2 linked regions of the Pigmentiphaga sp. H8 genome follow. The main gene of each other region encodes a partner of the protein of the gene in region 2 in a complex. Links are inferred from orthologs where the notes say so. Each region holds a gene or a part of one and is shown on either strand. Other genes may lie near its edges. The genes, in order: accD and accC.

Region 1 (10,280 bases), 1.5 Mb from region 2 along the record:
CCCCCATTTCCCCCAGCCGCCGGGTGATGGTGCCGGCCTCTTCCGGATCGGGGATCTCGGCCGATTCGGTCAGCTCGATCTCCAGCCGGCCCGGTTCGATGCCGTATTCCTCGAGGATCCGGCCCACGCTCTCGGCCAGGTCCCCCTGCAATTGGGCGGCGCTGAGATTGACGGCCACCTGGGCACAGAACACGCCTTCCTCGCGCCATTGGGCCAGTTGCTGGCACGCGCGCCTGAGCACCCACATGCCCAGCGCGGAGCTGAGCCCCGCCGCCTCGACCTCGGGCACGAAGTCGTTGGGCATGACCAGGGTGCCCTTGCGATGCCAGCGCACCAGGGCTTCGACGCCACGCACCCGGCCGGTCCGCATCTCGAGCTGAGGCTGGTAGAACAGTTCGAACTCGCCGCGGTCCAGGCCCTGTATGACCTCGGTGACCAGCGTGTCCTCGCGCGACATCAGCACGCCGTCCAGGTCCTCGGGACCGTCGTTCCAGCACACCCAGCGCGCGCGGGTGCGCAGCGCGTAGCGGGCCGCCTGCTGGGCGCGCAGCAGCACGTTGGAAGGCTGGGGCAGGTCGCTGGGCAGCATGACGATGCCGAAGGCCGCCAGCGAGGACCCCTGGCTGGCACCCAGTATCTGCAACAGCGAGGACCGCTGGAACAACCGCTGGGCAGCGCCTATCGCTCCCGATTTGTCGTTGACGTCGCGCAACACGACGATCAGGCTGGCGTCGTCGAGCATGCAAAGCAGGTCGTCCGCCCGGATGAAGCGGCGGATCTTGCTGAGGATTTCGTCGCGCTGATGGGGAGCGGCGTCGGAGGGCAAGGCCAGCGCCATGACGGCGGCGCGCCGGCGCTCGCCGATCAGCACGCCCAGTTCGCGCAACAGCATGGCCCGTTCGCTGACATTGGCGAACTGTCGTACGGCCTCGGCGGGCTTGGACCTTCTAGGCATCGGCGACATGGAAAAATCGAACAAACATCACGCTTCTTTTAATCGATATACCGCTAGTCCGTCATCGGCGCCAGGCACACGGAGCCGTGATACATGATCATCGCACAGAGGCGATCATCGCAAAAGCGAAACCGCGCCCCGTGGGGCCAGCCCGGTCATCCGGGGCGAAACACGCGCCTTTCGCGGCAAGTTAGTAAACGCCAACATTAGACTTCACCCGATAATCAGTATGGGATCATTACGAGACGCATAGGCGGCAAGAACGGGCTTGCCCGTTACAATGTTAACAACTGTTGCCTTCAGTACGAACCCCCTTCGGCAATACCCTATGCTCTCAAACGGATCAATGGGAAATACATGAAAAAATCCGACGACATCGCCAACCTGTTCCGGCACTTCGGCGGCCAGCCTGGCCAGTACCAGGAAATCAGTCGCGCCAACGAAGCCCGCCAGTCACGCGAGCGCTGGCCGCTGCTGGCCTCGATCGAGGCGGACCAGGCTGCACGGCTTCCCCCCGTGGAAGCGCCTGTCCTCGGAGACCTTCCGCAGGCACCGCAGCCGACCGTCCTGCCCGCGGCCGCCCGGCCGGTTGCCGCGCCGCCGGCCGCCGAACCGGTTCCGTCACCGGCTGGGCGCATCGAGCCCCACCTGTCCGCCTCGCCGGCATCGCCTCCTCCCGCCGCTCCGCGCGCCGACGCCGGCGTCTCCACGACCGACGCCCGCATGGCTCCTGAGCGGGGACCGGAACCCCAGTTGCAAGCGCTGTTCACCCGCCTGGCCCGACCTGCCCCGCAAACCCCGGCCGGCAAGAAAAGCGAATCCCTTCTCGAACGTTTGAATCGACTGTGAAGATCATTGCAGTCGTTTCCGCCAAGGGCGGCGTCGGCAAGACCACGGCCGCCGCGAACCTCTGCGCGGCCCTGCGGCAGGGCGGCCGCAACGTGCTCGCCATCGATCTCGACCCCCAGAACGCCTTGCACCTGCATTTCGGCGACGATCCCCAGCGCATCACGGGCACGTCCCGGGCGACGCTGGCCGGGCAGGACTGGCGCGACATCCGCTTCTCCAGTTCGTCCGGCGTCGTCGTCCTGCCTTACGGGGCCGTCAACGAGGACGACCGGCGGGCCTTCGAGCGCCACCTGGAAGTACACGCCGACTGGCTGCCCCGCAACCTCCAGGGCTTGGGCCTGGGCGCCCAGGACCTGGTCGTGCTGGACACGCCCCCGGGCCCCTCGATCTACATGCGCACCGCCTTGTCGGCGGCGCAGCTGAGCGTCATCGTGACGCTGCCCGACGCCGCTTCCTATGCCACGCTTCCGATGATGGAAGGCCTGGTCCAGACCTACTGCGTCACGCGGCCCGACTTCATCAACCACGTGTTCGTGGTCAACCAGGTCGACAACTCGCGGCAGCTCGCGCGCGACGTACTGCAGGTCATGCGCGCCGACTTCGGCAAGCGCGTGGTCGGCGTCATCCACCAGGACCAGTCGGTCAGCGAAGCCCTTGCCTTCAACCAGAGCGTGCTTGACTACGACCCGCGGTGCCAGGCCACGCAGGACTACCTGGCGTGCGCCCAGAGCATCGAGGCCATGCTGTCCGCCCCCGGGTCCTCGCTCTGATCTCAGGCGCGGTGCTACGGCGCAACCCTTCCGTGCCATGGGGTAGTATTACAGTACATGGCGGGCCGGTCCCGCCCCTGCTGCTGCCCTTCGTACCGTGACCGCAAAAACCATCCTGCTGACCGATTACCGCGCGCGCCGCCCCGTTCCCGTCGCCGCCGGCGACCTCATCACGCCCTCCGGCCGGCTGGCGGACACGCGCGGCAGGATGCTGCACGACCTGCGCATCTCCGTCACCGACCGCTGCAACTTCCGCTGCGTGTACTGCATGCCCAAGGAAGTCTTCGGCAAGGACTACCCCTACCTGCCCCACGACGCCCTGCTCAGCTTCGAGGAAATCGTGCGGCTGGCGCGGGTGTTCGCGGCCCACGGCGTCGAGAAGATCCGCCTGACCGGCGGCGAGCCGCTGCTGCGCAAGAACATCGAGACCCTGGTTGCCCGGCTGGCCGAACTGCGCACGTCATCGGGCAAGCCGCTCGACCTGACCCTGACCACCAACGCGTCGCTGCTGGCACGCAAGGCGCGCGCCCTGGCCGAGGCGGGGCTGAACCGGGTCACCGTCAGCCTGGACGCACTGGACGACGCGGTTTTTCGCCGCATGAACGACGTCGACTTCGCCGTCGCCGACGTGCTGCACGGCATCGATGCCGCGGCCGAAGCGGGCCTGGGACCCATCAAGGTCAACATGGTGGTCAAGAAGGGCCTGAACGACGACCAGATCGAACCCATGGCCGAGCACTTCCGCCACTCTGGCCATACCCTGCGCTTCATCGAGTACATGGACGTAGGCGCGTCCAACGGCTGGAAGATGGATGAAGTCGTGCCCTCGGCCGACATCCTGCGCCGCCTGGACGCCCGCTGGCCGCTCGAAACCCTGGAGCCGCACTACACCGGCGAAGTCGCCCAGCGCTGGCGCTATCGCGACGGTGGCGGCGAAGTCGGCGTCATCTCCAGCGTCACCCAGGCCTTCTGTTCATCCTGTACCCGCGCCCGCCTGTCCACCGAAGGCCAGCTCTACCTGTGCCTGTTCGCCGACCAGGGCTACGACCTGCGCACCCTGCTGCGCGGCGGCGCCAGCGACGACCAACTGGCCACCGCCATCGCCCGCATCTGGCAGGCCCGCACCGACAACTATTCCGAACGCCGCTCCGCCGATACCCCCCGCTCCGGCCGCATAGAAATGAGCTACATCGGAGGGTGATCGAGGCCCCCCCTACGCCCTTACGGGCGCCCCCAGGGGGCGATGCGGGTGGACCGGCAGAGCCGGATCCACCGCATCCTGGGGTACCAACGGGCTGGCGGGGAACGGCGATATTGCCCGGCAGTTGCTTGGGTTCAGAAGAAAGCGGCCTTGCATATGATGCAAGGCCGCTCTTGTATCCGCGATCGGCTTAGGCCCAGGGCGCAGCGGATCCGGCTTTGCCGGTCCGCCAGCGCCGCCCCTTGAGGGGCGCGGCCATGGCCGCGTGGGGTGGGCTTCCCTTCCGGTCCACCCGCATCGCCCCCTGGGGGGCGCGCGAAGCGCGTAGGGGGGCTAAAACCCCATGGCGAAGTTCAGCTGGACCTGGTTCAGGCCCTGGTTGGGCTTCTTCATGCCGCCATTGGAGAAGTGCGACACGCGCAGGCCCAGCCGCATGTTTTCAGCCAGCTTGAAGCCGGCGCCGATGTGGTCGCCGAACTGGAAGGTGGAGCTGATGTTTTTGTCGTGGAACTTGGTCTCGCTGACGGCCGTGGCGCCGATGCCGCCTTCGATGTAGAAGCGTTCGGTGGGCCACCAGCGGAACATGGGGATGGCGTTGAGCTGCCACATGTGGCGGGCGTAGCCCGGTAGCGCGCTCGAGGTCCACCAGTACGAACCGCCCAGTTCGCCCACCAGTTCCAGGCGGGTCGAGCCGAGCTTCATGTGCCAGAGCGGCGAGGTCTCGTAGTTGAGCGTGGCGCGATGATTGCCGTCGACCACGCCGTACTGGGCGCTCCAGCCGCCATTGGCGAAACCGCCGCTGAGATCGGCGCCGTGGGCCGAGAAGGAAGCAAGGGCGAAAAGCGCGGCGGCTAAGGCGGTTTTTTTCATCTAATCGGCTGCCTATGATGCTTCACGCGGGCGCCGTCAAGATCGTCTGCCCGCAGGGGCAGGATGCGGTCCCCCGCGGAAAGAGGGAAGGAAACTTCGACTATAACAAACTCGTTACATCTGCATACGTCCGATGACGGCCGCGTTGCAGGCTAGCCGCAGTCCCCTTCCCCTCAGGCCACGGCGTCCGCCGGCTGCTGGGTCAGCAGGGCCAAGAGACGCGCGATCTCCTCGCGCATCTTGCGGCGGTCGACGATCATGTCGATGGCGCCTTTCTCGAGCAGGAACTCCGCACGCTGGAAGCCTTCGGGCAGTTTCTCGCGCACGGTCTGCTCGATCACGCGCGGGCCGGCGAAGCCGACCAGTGCCTTGGGCTCGGCGATCACGACGTCGCCCATGAACGCGAAGCTGGCCGACACGCCGCCCATGGTGGGATCGGACAGCACGCTGATGAACGGCAGCTTGCGCGAGGACAGCAGCGTCAGCGCGGCGGTGGTCTTGGCCATCTGCATCAGCGACAGCAGGCCTTCCTGCATGCGCGCGCCGCCCGAGGCGGTCACGCAGATGAACGGCACTTTCTGTTCGATGGCGGCCTGGGCGCCGCGCACGAAGCGCTCGCCCACGACCGAGCCCATGGAGCCCGCCATGAATTCGAACTCGAAGCAGGCCACCACCACCGGCAGGGTATGCATGGCACCGCCCATGACCACCAGCGCATCGGTCTCGCCGGTTTGCGCCATGGCGTCCTGCAGGCGGTCGGGATATTTCTTGGTGTCCTTGAACTTCAGGCTGTCCACCGGCAGCGTGCCGATGCCGATCTCGTAGCGGCCCTCGGCGTCCAGCAGCGCGTCGATGCGCTGGCGCGCGCCGATACGCATGTGGTGCTCGCACTTGGGACACACGTTCAGGTTCTTGACGAGATCGTCGCGGTACAGCACCGACTCGCACGACGGGCACTTGACCCACAGGCCCTCCGGCACGCGGCGGACGGAGCCGTCGGTGGTCTTGATACGGGGAGGGAGCAGTTTTTCTATCCAGCTCATGCGGATTTCCTTGATTCTTGGGAGGCCCCGTCCGGAGGCGGGGCATCTAGCGCCCCCCGGATTGTACGCAACCATGCCCCGGCTGCGCGAGCGCAGATTTCGGGCAGTTGTTCCTGCGGGATGCCTTGCGAGGCGGCGTCGATTTCCTGGATCAGCCGGGTGCCGATGACCACGGCGTCGGCCTCGGCGCCCAGCGCGCGGGCGCTCTGGCCATCGCGGATGCCGAAGCCCACGCCCACCGGCAGCGAGACGAACTGCCGGATGTGCGCCAGCCGGCGCGAGACGTCCTGGACGTCCAGGTGGCCGGCGCCGGTCACGCCCTTGAGCGAGACGTAGTAGACATAGCCGCGCGCGACCCGGGCCACGGCCTGGATGCGCTCGTCGGTGGTGGTTGGCGCCAGCAGGAAGATGGGGTCGACGCCATGCCCTTCGAGCAGGGCGCCGAACTCGCCGGCCTCCTCGGGCGGATAATCCACCACCAGGCAGCCGTCCACGCCCGCTTCCTGCGCGGCGGCGGCGAAGGCGGCCTGCCCCATGCGCTCGACGGGGTTGGCATAGCCCATCAGCACCACCGGCGTCTGGCTGTCGGTGCGGCGGAATTCCTTGACCATGGCCAGCACGTCGCGCAGGCCCACACCCTGCTCCAGCGCATGCTGGCTGGAGCGCTGGATGACCGGACCGTCGGCCATGGGATCGGAGAACGGCACGCCCAGTTCCAGCACGTCGGCGCCGGCGGCCACCAGCGCGTGCATGATGGGAACCGTGCTGGCCGGCGTGGGATAGCCGGCGGTGACGTAGGGGATCAGGGCGCAGGCGCCCGGGGCGGCGGCGCGGCGCGCGAACGCGGCCGCGATACGGGAGGATGACGACATGGAGACCGCCCTCAGAGCGCGATGCCCGAACGTTCGGCGACGGTATGCATGTCCTTGTCGCCACGTCCGGAAAGGTTGACCAGCAGGATCTTGTCCTTGGGCAGCGTGGGCGCCAGCCGGACCGCATGCGCGATGGCATGGGACGACTCCAGCGCCGGGATGATGCCCTCGATCCGGCAGCAGTGATGGAAGGCCGCCAGGGCCTCCTCGTCCGTGACGCCCACATAGGTCGCCCGGCCGCTGTCCATCAGCCACGCATGCTCGGGCCCCACGCCCGGATAGTCCAGGCCGGCCGAGATCGAATGGGTGTCGATCACCTGCCCGTTCGCGTCCTGCAGCACGTAGGTGCGGTTGCCGTGCAGCACGCCCGGCGCGCCGCCGGCCAGCGAGGCCGCGTGGCGGCCCGTGTCCATGCCTTCCCCGGCGGCCTCCACGCCCACCAGCGCCACGTCGTCGTACGGCAGATAGGGATGGAAGATGCCCATGGCGTTCGAGCCCCCGCCCACCGCCGCGATCACGACGTCGGGCTGGCGCCCCGCGGCCTTGGGCATCTGCTCCAGGCACTCGTTGCCGATGACGGTCTGGAAATCGCGCACCATCATCGGATACGGATGCGGGCCGGCCACGGTGCCGATGATGTAGAAGGTGTCCTCGACGTTGGTCACCCAGTCGCGCATGGCTTCGTTCAGCGCGTCCTTCAGCGTGCGCGAACCCGAATCCACAGGCACGACGGTCGCGCCCAGCAGCTTCATCCGGTAGACGTTGGCGGCCTGCCGCTTGACGTCCTCGCTGCCCATGTAGACCACGCACTCCATGCCATAGCGGGCCGCGACGGTGGCGGTCGCCACGCCGTGCTGGCCGGCGCCGGTCTCGGCGATCACGCGGCGCTTGCCCATGCGGCGGGCCAGCAGCGCCTGCCCGATGCAATTGTTCACCTTGTGCGCGCCGGTGTGGTTCAGGTCTTCCCGCTTGAACCAGATCTGCGCGCCGCCCAGCTCCTCGGACCAGCGCCTGGCGTGGTAGACGGGGCTGGGGCGGCCCACGAAGTGCTCGAGTTCGTAGTTGAATTCGGCGATGAAATCGGGATCGTGCTGGTAGCGCGCATAGGTCTGGCGCAGCTCGTCCAGCGCGTGCATGAGCGTCTCGGCGACGAACACGCCGCCATATGGGCCGAAATGGCCCCTCGCGTCGGGGAAATCGTAGGTTTTCACTGGGATGGTCCCGGCTATGAAGCCCGGCCCGCGCGCCTGGCGCGCGCCGGAAGGATTGCGGAATGCGGCGTCAGTTGCCGTCGGCCTGCCGTACCTGCGCCACGAACTGGGCGATCTTGTCGGCGGATTTGATGCCTGGCGACTCTTCCACGCCGCTGCTTACGTCAACAGCGAACGGGCGCACGGACTCAATGGCTGCCGCCACATTTGCGGCATGCAACCCACCAGACAAAACGACCGGACGCGCGCTTTCGCTGCTGACCAGAGACCAATCGAACACTCTCCCGCTGCCGCCGTAGCCATCGGAATGGCTGTCGAACAGCCAGCCTGCGGCGGAACCGTACTGTAGGCAGGATTTTAGCAAAGCCTGCGACGTTTCCATTCCCGGCCCGCCGACCCGGAAGGCGCGCAGGTAGCGCTGGCCGTGGCGTTCGCATTGCTGCGGCGTTTCGTCGCCATGGAACTGGAGCAGGTCGGGCCGGACCACCTCCAGCACCTCCTGGATCTGCGCGTCGGACGCATTGACGAACAGGGCCACCACGTCGACGAACGGCGGGACGAGGCGCCGCAGCTCGGCCGCGCGCGCCGGGGCCAGCGCGCGCCGGCTGGGGGGATAGAAGACCAGGCCGATGGCATCGGCGCCCGCGCCGACGGCGGCGGCGACGTCTTCTTCGCGGGTCAGGCCGCAGATCTTGATACGGGTACGGGACATCCCGCCATCATACCGCCCCGCGATTTTCCTTCTCCCACGCCTTGCCGGGCGGGCTAGGTACAAGCCCTAGATTGAGGAATCATGCATCAATATGCATGATTGCCGCACAAAAACAAGAACTATCCTGCATGAAAGCGTTTGTCGGCCTGCGGTTCCATCCACAAGAACAACGGCAGCCCGCCTGCCTACCGAGGAGATCACCATGGCACGCCCGAAGCAGCATCCCTTCCCCCGCCGTCACCCCCTTTCCAGCCTGCCGCCACGCGCCTGGGCCGCGGGCCTGCTGGCCGCCCTGGGCGCCTGTGGCGGCAGCGACGATCCCGCGCCGCCCGCCCCGCCGCCGCCGGCAGCCACGCTCAGCTGCGACGACAGCATGAAGGCCGCCTTCAAGCCGGACGCGAACACCCAGGTGGTCCTGGCCAAGGCCTTCAAGCAGGGCGACGCCCTGGCCCTGGCGGGTACGCCGGCATCGCCCGCGCCCGCCAAGGCCGGCCAGGACATGTGTCTGGTCAAGATGGTGGTCGGTCCGGGCAATCCGGGCACGGCGGATGCGCCGTCCACCTCGCCCGGCATCGGCATCGAGGTCTGGCTGCCCACGCCGGCCAACTGGAACCAGCGCATCCGCAACCTGGGCGGTGGCGGCTGGGCAGGCGGCAGCCAGGCCTCGGCCACGCTGGTCGGCAACGCCGGCGCCGCGGCCACCGCGGCATTGGGCTATGCCGTCGGCAGCACCGACACCGGCCACGCCATCGCGGGCAACGGGTCGTTCGCGATGAAGGAAGACGGCACGATCAACAGCGCGCTGTGGGGCGATTTCGCCGAACGCAGCCTGCACGAACTCGCGGTCAAGACCAAGGCGCTGGTCGAGGCCTACTACGGCAAGCCGCAGCAATACGCCTACTGGGAAGGCTGCTCCACCGGCGGCCGCCAGGGCTACAAGATCGCCCAGGAGCACCCCGACGACTACGACGGCTACCTGAACGGCGCCCCCGCCTTCAACTGGACCCGCTTCATCACCAACGAGCTGTATCCACAGGTGGCCATGCGGCGCGACCTGGGCGGCCCGATCGCCGCCGACAAGCTGCGCCGCGTCAGCGCGGCCGCGGTCAGCGCCTGCGACACCGTGGGCGGCCAGCACCTGGGCTTCATCGCCGATCCCGGCCAATGCCACTACGACCCGACGCGCGACGCCTCGGCGCTGTGCGCGGGCGTGGCCGGCAACGGCGTGGTCGGCACCAGCACCGATGCCGCCTGTGTCTCGCTGGCCGAGGCCCGGACCATCAACAAGATCTGGTACGGCCAGACCGCCGACGGCAGCGCCCCCGACCCGCAAGCCGACAACGCCAGCGGCACCACGCTGGCCAGCAAGCAGCTCTGGTGGGGCCTGACGCGCGGCACCGACCTCGGCGGCCTGGCCGGATCGTCGGGCACGCCTCCGGTTGCCCGCCCGTTCACCATCGCCACCGACATGGTCGCCCTGGAGTTGCAGAACCCCTCGTACGCGACCCCGTCCTTCACCAACGCGACCGGCAACGGCGCGGACAAGTGGCAGGACATGAGCTACGCCGACCTGGCCAACGCCTATGACCGCGGCGTCGCGCTGCAGGCCGCCTTCGGCCACATCAACACCGACAACCCCGACCTGACCCGGCTGCGCGACGGCGGCGGCAAGGTCATCAGCTACCATGGGCTGGCCGACCAGTTGATCACGCCCGCCGGCTCGCTGAACTACCTGGCCCGCGTCGCCGACGAGATGGGCGGCATGGATGCGGTCCAGGCCTTCAACCGGCTGTACCT
Region 2 (10,138 bases):
GTGATCGACATCAACTATTACGCCGTCGACAAGGCCCGCAACTCCAATCTGCGCCATCGCCCGGTCGGCATGGGCATCATGGGCTTCCAGGACGCGCTGCACATCATGCGCGTGCCCTACGCCTCGGATGCCGCCATCGAATTCGCCGACCGCTCGATGGAAGCGGTGTGCTACTACGCCTACCTCGCGTCGACCGAACTGGCCGAAGAACGCGGCCGCTACTCGTCGTTCGAAGGCTCGCTGTGGGACCGCGGCATTCTTCCGCAGGACTCCATCAAGCTGCTGCGCGAAGAGCGCGGCGGCTACGTCGACATCGATGAAAGCGCGTCGATGGACTGGAATGCGTTGCGCGAGCGCATCAAACTGCACGGCATGCGCAATTCCAACTGCATCGCTATTGCCCCGACGGCGACGATTTCCAATATCATTGGCGTATCTGCGTGCATTGAACCGACTTATCAGAACTTGTACGTCAAATCGAATCTCTCCGGCGAATTCACGATCGTCAACGATTACTTGGTGCGTGATCTCAAGAAGCTCGGGCTGTGGGACGAGGTGATGATCGCGGATCTGAAGTACTTCGATGGCAGTCTCGCCAAGATCGACCGGGTGCCTCCCGAGCTGCGCAAGCTGTATGCGACGGCCTTCGAGGTAGAGCCCCGCTGGCTCGTGGAATGCGCGGCGCGTCGCCAGAAGTGGATCGACCAGTCGCAATCGCTCAATATCTATATGGCGGGCGCGTCGGGCAAGAAGCTGGACGAGACCTACAAGCTGGCCTGGCAGCGCGGCCTGAAGACCACCTACTACCTGCGCACCCTGGGTGCGACCAGCGCTGAAAAATCGACCGGACGCGGCGGCGAATTGAACGCCGTGCCCACGGCATCGTCCAATGCGGGAATGTCCGCGTCGGGCACCAACCTTCCGGAACCGGAAATCGTCGGGGCGGTATGCACCATGAAGCCGGGTGACCCTGGCTTCGAAGAATGCGAAGCCTGCCAATAACCCCCGCTGAACACCGGAGTCGATCTATGTTGTCTTGGGACGAAGAAGTATCCACCCCCTCCGCCACGCCGGCCATGCAGCCGGCGGGCACCGCCGCGCCGCGCGAACGCGCCGGCGCGTTCGACGAGGTCGCGCTGGCCTCGGACGCTGCCGCGTCCGGCGGCGCCTCCACGAGCCGCGTCAACATCGCGGACAAGCGCATCATCAACGGCCAGACGGACGTCAACCAGCTGGTCCCGTTCAAGTACAAGTGGGCTTGGGAAAAATACCTGGCCACCTGCGCCAACCACTGGATGCCGCAGGAAATCAACATGTCGCGCGACATCGCGCTGTGGAAGAACCCCGAAGGCCTGACCGAGGACGAGCGCCGCATCATCAAGCGCAACCTGGGGTTCTTCGTCACGGCCGACTCGCTCGCCGCGAACAACATCGTGCTGGGCACGTATCGCCACATCACCGCCCCGGAGTGCCGGCAGTTCCTGCTGCGCCAGGCCTTCGAGGAAGCGATCCACACCCATGCCTACCAGTACATCGTCGAAAGCCTGGATCTGGACGAGTCGGAAATCTTCAATGCCTACAATGAAGTTCCGTCCATCCGCGCCAAGGACGAGTTCCTGATCCCCTTCATCGACGCCATCGCCGACCCGAACTTCAAGACGGGCACGCCGGAGGCCGACCAGACCCTGCTGAAGTCGCTGATCGTCTTCGCATGCCTGATGGAAGGCCTGTTCTTCTACGTCGGCTTCACCCAGATCCTGGCACTGGGCCGGCAGAACAAGATGACCGGCGCGGCCGAGCAGTACATGTACATCCTGCGGGACGAGTCCATGCACTGCAATTTCGGCATCGACCTCATCAACACGATCAAGCTCGAGAACCCGCATCTGTGGACGCCGGAATTCCGCGAGGAAATCCGCGGCCTCTTCCGCAAGGCGGTCGAACTCGAATACGCTTACGCCGAAGACACCATGCCGCGTGGCGTGCTGGGCCTGAATGCGCCGATGTTCAAGTCGTATCTGCGCTTCATCGCCAACCGCCGCTGCCAGCAGATCGGCATCGAGCCGCTGTTCCCGCAGGAAGAGAACCCCTTCCCGTGGATGGCGGAAATGATCGACTTGAAGAAAGAACGCAATTTCTTTGAAACGCGTGTGATCGAGTATCAGACCGGCGGGGCGCTGAGCTGGGACTAGACCGCACGTAGACAGGATCAGGCGCCCTCGGGCGCCCGGCAGGGCCCGGATGAGTTCAGACGCGGCGGTTGGGGCAGGCCCCCTCGCCCAGCGCACCATCCGGCCCCTGCGCATGTTGCTTTGTCGAAGACAAAGCATAGGCGGCCGGGCAAACGGGGGTGTCATCCGGCAGGCGGGAAACCGTCTGCCAAGTCATTCGACATGGGTCGCACCGGGTGCGGGGTATGTCGAATGGCTGTGTAAAGCATTCATTAGCGCAAACTGATTCCGCTGTTGAGGTTTCGTTCACCAGCAGGGCTTGCGCCGATGAATAGCCCGTGAGGATGGTCCGAGCGGGTTCGTGTTCTGGGTCCCTGAACGTCTCGTAAAGGAGCAGACCATGGCGACAGCCAAAAAGGCCGCGAAGAAAGCGGTAGCCAAGAAAGCCCCGGCTAAGAAAGCCCCGGCCAAGAAGGCGGCAGTGAAGAAGGTTGCGGCGAAGAAGGCTCCGGCCAAGAAAGCCGCGGTGAAGAAGGTTGCGGCCAAGAAGGCCCCGGCCAAGAAAGCCGCAGTGAAGAAGGTTGCAGCCAAGAAGGCTCCGGCCAAAAAGGCTCCGGCCAAGAAAGCCGCAGTGAAGAAGGTTGCGGCCAAGAAGGCCCCGGCCAAGAAAGCCGCAGTGAAGAAGGTTGCAGCCAAGAAGGCCCCGGCCAAGAAAGCTGCCGCCAAGAAGCCTGCTGCGAAGAAGGCCCCGGCCAAGAAGGCTGCCGCTGCCAAGAAGCCTGCGGCGAAGAAGCCTGCGGCCAAGAAGGCGGCTCCCAAGAAGCCTGCTGCCAAAAAGCCTGCCCCTGCGCCCTCGACCGCGGCTGCGCCGGGCGCGAAAACGGCGCTCAACCCTGCCGCTGCTTGGCCCTTCCCTACGGGCAGCCGCCCGTAAGCCCTAATCGGAGCGCCTTGCGCTCTGGTTCAAACCCCGCCAAGGTGCAAGCTTTGGCGGGGTTTTTTGTGGCCCCCCTACGCCCTTCGGGCGCCCCCCAGGGGGCGATGCGGGTGGACCGGCGGAGCCGGATCCACCGCATCCTGGGTCTAGTACCGCTGTCTTGAGTTGTGGCGCCGGTGCTTCGCTGGCTGCCAGCGGTAGCAACCGTGCTTCTATCCAAGATAGTTTCCCTAGACCCAGGAAACCGCGGATCTGGCTTTGCCAGTCCGCCGGTTTCGCCCCCTGGGGGGCGCCCGAAGGGCGTAGGGGGGAGCTATAATCTTTTGCTTACAGCCTGCTGAATAGCAGTACGGTACCCGGAGTCCTCATGGTTGGCGATATCGCCCGTTTTCTGCTCAACGTCGTTTTCACCCTTTACGGGGCCGTGCTGCTGCTGCGGCTGTGGCTGCAGTTCGTGCGGATGCCGCCGTACAACCCGGTTTCGCGCACCGTGTTCCAGGTTACCGACTGGGTGGTGATTCCGCTGCGGCGGGTGCTGGGGGGGCGGGGTGGCGTGGATTGGGCCAGCCTGGTGGCGGCCTGGTTGACGGCACTGGTCTATCTCACGGCCATCATGCTGGTGGCGGGCGGCAATCCGCTTTCCATGCTGCCCGAGGGGCTGTGGATCGCGTTGATGCTGATGCTGAAGTGGTCCATCAACCTGGTGATGTGGGTCACGCTGCTGATGGTGATCCTGTCGTGGGTCAATCCCGGCGCGCCGGCGATGCCGGTCCTTCAGGCGCTGACGGCGCCGCTGCTCGATCCGATCCGGCGCGTGCTGCCTTCGTTGGGAAGCCTGGACTTGTCGCCGCTGGTCCTGTTCTTGCTGACGCAGATCGCGCTGATGGTGCTGTCGCGCATCGGCCTGCCCATCTTCGGGTTGTGACGCCCGGCGGACGCAGGGCAGGCAGCGCCCGCCCTGCCCGCCTTACAGGTGCGTGACGCGGGTGGCGCCGGTGCCGCTCAGCACACGCACGCGATCCCCGACATAGAACATCTCGTCGGCTTCCTGCACGATGGAGCGCATTTCTCCATTCTGGAAGCGGACGGTAATCTCCAGCCCCTCGCGCTTGGACATGCCGCCTTCCACGGCCTGCCCGGCGATGCCGCCGGCGATCGCGCCCAGTACCGACGTGATGATCTGGCCACGGCCCCCGCCTATGCTGCTGCCGGCCACGCCGCCGACGATGGCGCCGCCGGCCGTGCCCACGCCGGTCTGGCCGCGGTCGATCGTGACGCGCCGCACCGACTCCACCGTCCCCATGCGCACTACCTGCTCGCGCTGCGCCTGGTTGCGGTCATAGACCGACGCCGAGTTGCTGCCCGTCGCGCATCCGGCCAGAAGCGCCAGCGCGGACAACGCGGCGGCCACGGCCAGAACGCGCCCGCGTCCGGCAGCCAGGGAAAGAGACGAATTGTTTGGATTCATAGAGCCATCCTGATGGAAAAGCGGAGAAACGCCGCAGCGCCCTCTTTTTGGTATGAAACAAAGGTCTTGGACTGGATTTATACCCTGTCGGTTCGCCCCCCGGCCCGTGGGCGCCCGCCCCGGACCGGCCAGGTTGTTTCAAACCATGACCGCGATGGGCCGCGTCAGCCCTGGGGCAACGAAAGTCCGTAGCTGCGTTCCAGGCGCGACGAAATCTCTTCGCGGCTGATCTGATGGTTCTGCGGGCCGCGGCAGGCGATCTTGATCGCGCCCATCAGACTGGCCAGCTTGCAGCAATCTTCCCAGCGCCAGCCCACCGTCAGCCCGTACAGCAGGCCGGCGCGGTAGGCGTCGCCGCAGCCGGTGGGATCCACCACGGCCTCGGCCTTGACGGGGTCGATCTGGATCTCGTGGCCGCCGGTCAGCAGCGTCGAGCCCTTCTCGCCCCGGGTCACGATGGCCGCCTGCAGGCCGGCGGCAATGTCGGCCATGCTGCGGCCCGTGCGCTGCTCGACCACATGGGCCTCGTAGTCGTTGACCGTCAGCACCTGCGCGAGCGCCAGCATTTCCTCCAGGTCCTCGCCGCTGAACAGCGGCATGGCCTGGCCCAGGTCGAAGATGAAGGGAATGCCTTGCGCGTGCAACCGCCGGGCATGCGCGAACATGCCGTCCTTGGCGTCGGGCGCGACGATGCCCCAGACGCCGGGCGCCCCGGTCAGGTCGTTGGTGGCCGCCGCCGACATGGCGCCGGGGTGGAAAGCGGTGATCTGGTTGTCCGCCAGGTCGGTCGTGATGAAACACTGCGCGGTGAAGGTGTCGGGAACGACCTTGACCCAGTCGACGTTGGTGCCTTGCTCGCGCATGCGGTGCAGGTAGTCGCCCGCGTCCTCGCCCACGGTGGCCACCGGCACGGGCGTGCCGCCCAGCAGCCGCATGTTGTAGGCGATGTTGCCCGCGCAACCGCCATACTCCTTGCGCATGGACGGCACCAGGAAGGAGACGCTGAGTGCGTGGACCTGCTCCGGCAGGATGTGTTCCTGGAATTTGCCTTCGAACACCATGATCGTATCGAACGCAACGGAGCCGCAGATGATGACGGGAGCGGTTTCGGGATGGGCCATGGCGGTCACGGATAGAAGATGGCGACGCGATAGCCGGTGGCGTGGGCGTCGAGGGTTTCGATGGGAATCCGCAGGACCCGCTCCTGGAGCGGCCCCAGGGGCTGGGCGAAGTCGCGGGGCGACAGGTAGACCGACGGCAGCAGGACCCGGCGTGCGGCTACCGCGTCGGACAGGTCCATCAGCGACAGTTCGATGGCGGGCCACGACTGCGGGAACGTGGCGCGGTTGCGCAGCACCATCCGCAGCGCCAGTTGGCGCGTGGGCAGGACGACTTCCGAGGATTCGCCCGGAGCCGACTCGGCCACGTCGGCGATGGGCGGCGCGAACCCGGGCGACTCGGGCGACCAGGGCTCGACGGACGACGATTCGATGACCAGCAGTTCCGGGGCGCGGGGATAGCCCACGGTGCACTGCCAATGCTGGCACAGCCGCTCCATGCCGGGGCGGAGCATGGGCACACGGGTCGCGATCTCGGCGCGGAAGATCCAGGCCGCCTGCGCCAGCAGGACCAGCAGCGCGATCAGCGCGGCCAGGCCCCACAGCCACTGGGCACGCCGACGGCGCTGCCGGATCTCTTCGTCTAGGAAATCGGGCGCATCTGCGCCGCGCGGCTCCTGCGCGCGTGGACGGGAGTCGCCCACGATGGGGGCGTGGGCGTCATCGGCGGCGGGTTCCTGCCCGGGCTCCACGCCCGGCTCGGCCGGGACTTCATCCGGCATGCCGACCGGCGCAGCGCGACGAGACCGCAATACCGAAGGCAGGGTGCCGTCGGCCGTTTCGTCCGACGCTTGCGGCACAGCATCGACCGCGATCGAAGCGGGCTCGGCCCCGGACGGCGAGGCCTCGCGGATGGGCGGATCGACGGGCTCGTTGCCAGCACCGGCCGGCAACGCGGAGAACGGCGGCACGGGTTCCGGCGCGAAAGACGGCTCGTCGTCGTCCGGCGCGGGAGCGACCAGCCCTTCCCCGCGCCGGCGCAGCACGTGCGGCTCGGCCGGCACCTCGGGCGGGGAGACCGGCCCGGCGGCCACCGGGCGCGGCGCGCCCCCGGCCGGGTCCAGCTCGATCAGGCTCTGGCTGCTATCGAAGACTTCGTTGCAGACCCCGCAGCGCACCCAGCCGCCGCGCAGCTTGATCTGGTCGGGAGCCACCCGGAACGCCGTGGCGCACTGGGGGCAGCGAGTGGCGAGCGTCATGCCTGGCGTCCGTCAGGCGGGACGCTGCCCGTGCAGGCAGACCCAGCCGTCCAGCGCGCGCCAGACCTTCATCTCGATCCACGGGGCGTACGCCTGCGCGACTTCGTCGGCCTGCCGCTCGAGCACGCCCGACAGAATCAGGTCGCCGCCCGGCAGCACGCGGTCGCACAGCATGGGCGCGAGCACCTTGAGCGGATTGGACAGGATGTTGGCGACCACCACGTCGGCGCGCCAGCCCTGGCGCACGTCGGGCAGTCCGGTCAGGACCTCGACTTCGTTGGCCTGGGCGTTGGCCTGGGCGGACTGGACCGCCTGCGGGTCGATGTCGATGCCCACGGTTTCGCCGGCACCGAGCTTGCGCGCGGCGATCGCCAGGATGCCCGATCCGCAGCCGTAGTCCAGCACGCTGCGGCCGGCCTGCAGGTTGGCGGCCAGCCAGGCCAGGCACAGATGGGTGGTGGGATGGCTGCCGGTACCGAAGGCCAGGCCCGGGTCCAGGCGGATGGAGATGGTGCCCGGGCGGTCCGGCACCTCGTGCCAGGTCGGCACGATCCAGATCCGGGCATCGACCTCGATGGGCTCGAACTGCGACTGGGTCAGGCGGACCCAGTCGGCATCCGGCACGTCGCGCAATTGCCAGGCGGGGAGCTCGTCGATACCGCAGGCCGCGCAGGCAACCGCCAGCAACTGGGCCGGGTCCTCGCCGTCGGGCAGCAGCGCCACGACGCGATTGCGCGACCAGGCCTGGGTTTCCGGCTCGAGGCCGGGTTCACCGAACAAAGGCCGCTCGGCCTCGGTGCCGAAATCGGCATCCTCGACCGACACCGACAACACGCCCGCTTCCAGCAGCGCGTCGGACAGCGGCTCGGCCAATTGCTCGGGGCAGTCGAACACCAGTTCGCGCATACGGACTCGCTGCCTTCAGTCCGGACGCTGGGACAGGCGATGCTCCAGATAATGGATGTTGGTTCCGCCTTCGATGAAGCGGGCATCCTGGAGCAGTTCGCGATGCAGCGCGATGTTGGTCGAAATGCCGTCGACCGCCATTTCCGACAGGGCGATGCGCATACGCGCCAGCGCCTGGTCGCGCGTATCGCCATAGGCGATGACCTTGGCGATCATGGAATCGTAGTTCGGCGGCACGAAATAGCCGTTGTAGACGTGCGAATCGACGCGGATGCCGGGGCCCCCGGGAACGTGCCAGTTGGTGATGCGGCCCGGGCTGGGGGTGAAGCGGAACGGATCCTCGGCGTTGATCCGGCATTCGATGGCATGCCCGCGGAACACGACGTCGCGCTGGCGCAGCCGCAGCTTCTCGCCGGCGGCGATGCGGATCTGCTCCTGCACCAGGTCCACGCCGGTGATCGCCTCGGTGACCGGGTGCTCGACCTGGATGCGGGTGTTCATTTCGATGAAATAGAACTCGCCGTTCTCGTACAGGAACTCGAACGTGCCCGCGCCGCGATAGCCGATCTTGCGGCAGGCGTCGGCGCAGCGGTCGCCGATGCGGTCGATCAGCCGGCGCGGGATGTGCGGCGCCGGCGCTTCCTCGATGATCTTCTGGTGGCGGCGCTGCATCGAGCAGTCGCGCTCGCCCAGCCAGATCGCGCCGCGCTGGCCGTCGGCCAGGATCTGGATCTCGACGTGGCGGGGGTTCTCGAGGAACTTCTCCATGTACACGTCGGGATTGTTGAACGCGGCCGCGGCCTCGGACCGCGTCATGGTCACGGCGTTGAGCAGCGCGGCCTCGGTGTGGACCACGCGCATGCCCCGGCCGCCACCGCCGCCGGCGGCCTTGATGATGACCGGATAGCCGACCTTGCGGGCGATCTGGATGATTTCCTTCGGGTCCTCGGGCAGCGCGCCGTCGGAACCGGGCACGACGGGAACGCCGGCCGCGATCATGGCCTGCTTGGCGCTGACCTTGTCGCCCATCATGCGGATGGATTCAGGCTTGGGGCCGATGAACACGAAGCCGCTCTTCTCGACCCGCTCGGCGAAATCGGCATTCTCGGACAGGAAGCCGTAGCCCGGGTGGATGGCCTCGGCGTCGGTAACCTCGGCCGCCGAGATGATGGCCGGCATGTTCAGATAGCTCTCGCGCGAAGGCGCGGGCCCGATGCAGACCGACTCGTCGGCCAGCTTGACGTACTTCGCCTCGCGGTCGGCCTCGGAGTGCACGACCACGCTCTTGATCCCCAGCTCGCGGCAGGCGCGCTGGATGCGCAGGGCGATTTCCCCGCGATTCGCGATCAGGATCTTTTCAAACATGAACGAATGTCCTGAAAAAGTCGGACGGCTGGTCGGGGCGCCTTCCTCCGGCGGCGTCGCGGCGGACGATGCCTTGCCGGGACTGGCGCGCCGGTCCCGGCGCCCGACTGATAACACGGTGTGGAGCGCATCAACGGGCAAGGTGTCGATGCGCATGGTGTGGACCGGTCAGCCGATCACGAACAGGGGTTGGCCGAATTCGACCGGCTGGCCGTTCTCGACCAGGATTTCCTTGATGGTGCCGGCCTTGTCCGCCTCGATCTCGTTGAGCAGCTTCATGGCCTCGATGATGCACAGGGGATCGCCTTCCTTGACGGCCTGGCCCACGTCCACGAACGCCGCGGCGCCGGGGTTGGGCGCGCGGTAGAAGGTGCCGACCATGGGCGACTTGACGACGTGGCCCTGGGCCACGACGGGCGCCGGGGCGGGCGCGGCTTCCGGGGCCGGAGCCGGCGCGGCGGCGGCCTGCGGCATGACCTGATAGGCCTGGACCGCCGGCGCGGCGGTGAACTGGCCACCTTGCGCGAACTTGACGATGCGTACCTTGCCTTCGCCTTCGGTGATCTCCAGCTCGGCGATGCCGGACTCGGCAACCAGGTCGATCAAGGTTTTCAGTTTTCTAAGATCCATGGGGCTTCCCCAGTAATTTTCTTCAATGCGACAGCGCGTAGCGCACGGCCGCTTCATAGCCATCGGCGCCCAGCCCGGCGATCACGCCCACGGCCAGGTCGGAAAAATAAGAACGGTGCCTGAAGGCTTCCCGCTTGTGCACGTTCGACAAATGAACTTCGATGAACGGCACCGCCACCGCCGCAAGCGCGTCCCTGACCGCCACGCTGGTATGCGTGTAGGCCGCCGGATTGATCACGATGAAATCGACACCTTCGCCCGCGGCCGCCTGGATGCGGTCGACCAGCGCACCTTCGTGGTTGCTCTGGAACGAGGCGAGCGATGCGCCGTGCTGCTGTGCCAGG

What was found.
Region 1: the proteins of accC (region 2) and accD are in contact, whole or in part, in a solved structure (PDB 8UXZ), measured with the Escherichia coli proteins. The link is inferred for Pigmentiphaga sp. H8 from one-to-one orthologs.

The regions. Positions count from the first base shown.
Region 1 is NZ_CP033966.1:3,382,218-3,392,497, forward strand. The notes cover bases 3,754-6,720. They hold accD (acetyl-CoA carboxylase, carboxyltransferase subunit beta), read right to left. Parts: upstream 5,689-6,720; coding sequence 4,819-5,688; downstream 3,754-4,818. Other genes in these bases: moaA (GTP 3',8-cyclase MoaA), read left to right, coding at 3,754-3,775; EGT29_RS15990 (acyloxyacyl hydrolase), read right to left, coding at 4,109-4,645; trpA (tryptophan synthase subunit alpha), read right to left, coding at 5,685-6,560; trpB (tryptophan synthase subunit beta), read right to left, coding at 6,572-6,720. In the rest of the region: EGT29_RS15970 (GGDEF domain-containing phosphodiesterase), read right to left, coding at 1-964; cellulose biosynthesis protein BcsP, read left to right, coding at 1,313-1,804; cellulose biosynthesis protein BcsQ, read left to right, coding at 1,801-2,574; more of moaA, read left to right, coding at 2,672-3,753; more of trpB, read right to left, coding at 6,721-7,771; EGT29_RS16010 (phosphoribosylanthranilate isomerase), read right to left, coding at 7,842-8,483; EGT29_RS16015 (tannase/feruloyl esterase family alpha/beta hydrolase), read left to right, coding at 8,686-10,280.
Region 2 is NZ_CP033966.1:4,884,272-4,894,409, forward strand. The notes cover bases 6,990-9,814. They hold accC (acetyl-CoA carboxylase biotin carboxylase subunit), read right to left. Parts: upstream 9,165-9,814; coding sequence 7,815-9,164; downstream 6,990-7,814. Other genes in these bases: prmA (50S ribosomal protein L11 methyltransferase), read right to left, coding at 6,990-7,799; accB (acetyl-CoA carboxylase biotin carboxyl carrier protein), read right to left, coding at 9,333-9,794. Also shown: EGT29_RS22970 (ribonucleoside-diphosphate reductase subunit alpha), read left to right, coding at 1-1,002; EGT29_RS22975 (ribonucleotide-diphosphate reductase subunit beta), read left to right, coding at 1,029-2,192; EGT29_RS22980 (histone H1-like DNA-binding protein), read left to right, coding at 2,572-3,105; EGT29_RS22985 (YggT family protein), read left to right, coding at 3,476-4,033; EGT29_RS22990 (glycine zipper 2TM domain-containing protein), read right to left, coding at 4,076-4,576; EGT29_RS22995 (carbohydrate kinase family protein), read right to left, coding at 4,741-5,697; EGT29_RS23000 (zinc-ribbon and DUF3426 domain-containing protein), read right to left, coding at 5,703-6,893; more of prmA, read right to left, coding at 6,906-6,989; aroQ (type II 3-dehydroquinate dehydratase), read right to left, coding at 9,817-10,138. UniProt on the Escherichia coli protein: This protein is a component of the acetyl coenzyme A carboxylase complex; first, biotin carboxylase catalyzes the carboxylation of the carrier protein and then the transcarboxylase transfers the carboxyl group to form malonyl-CoA.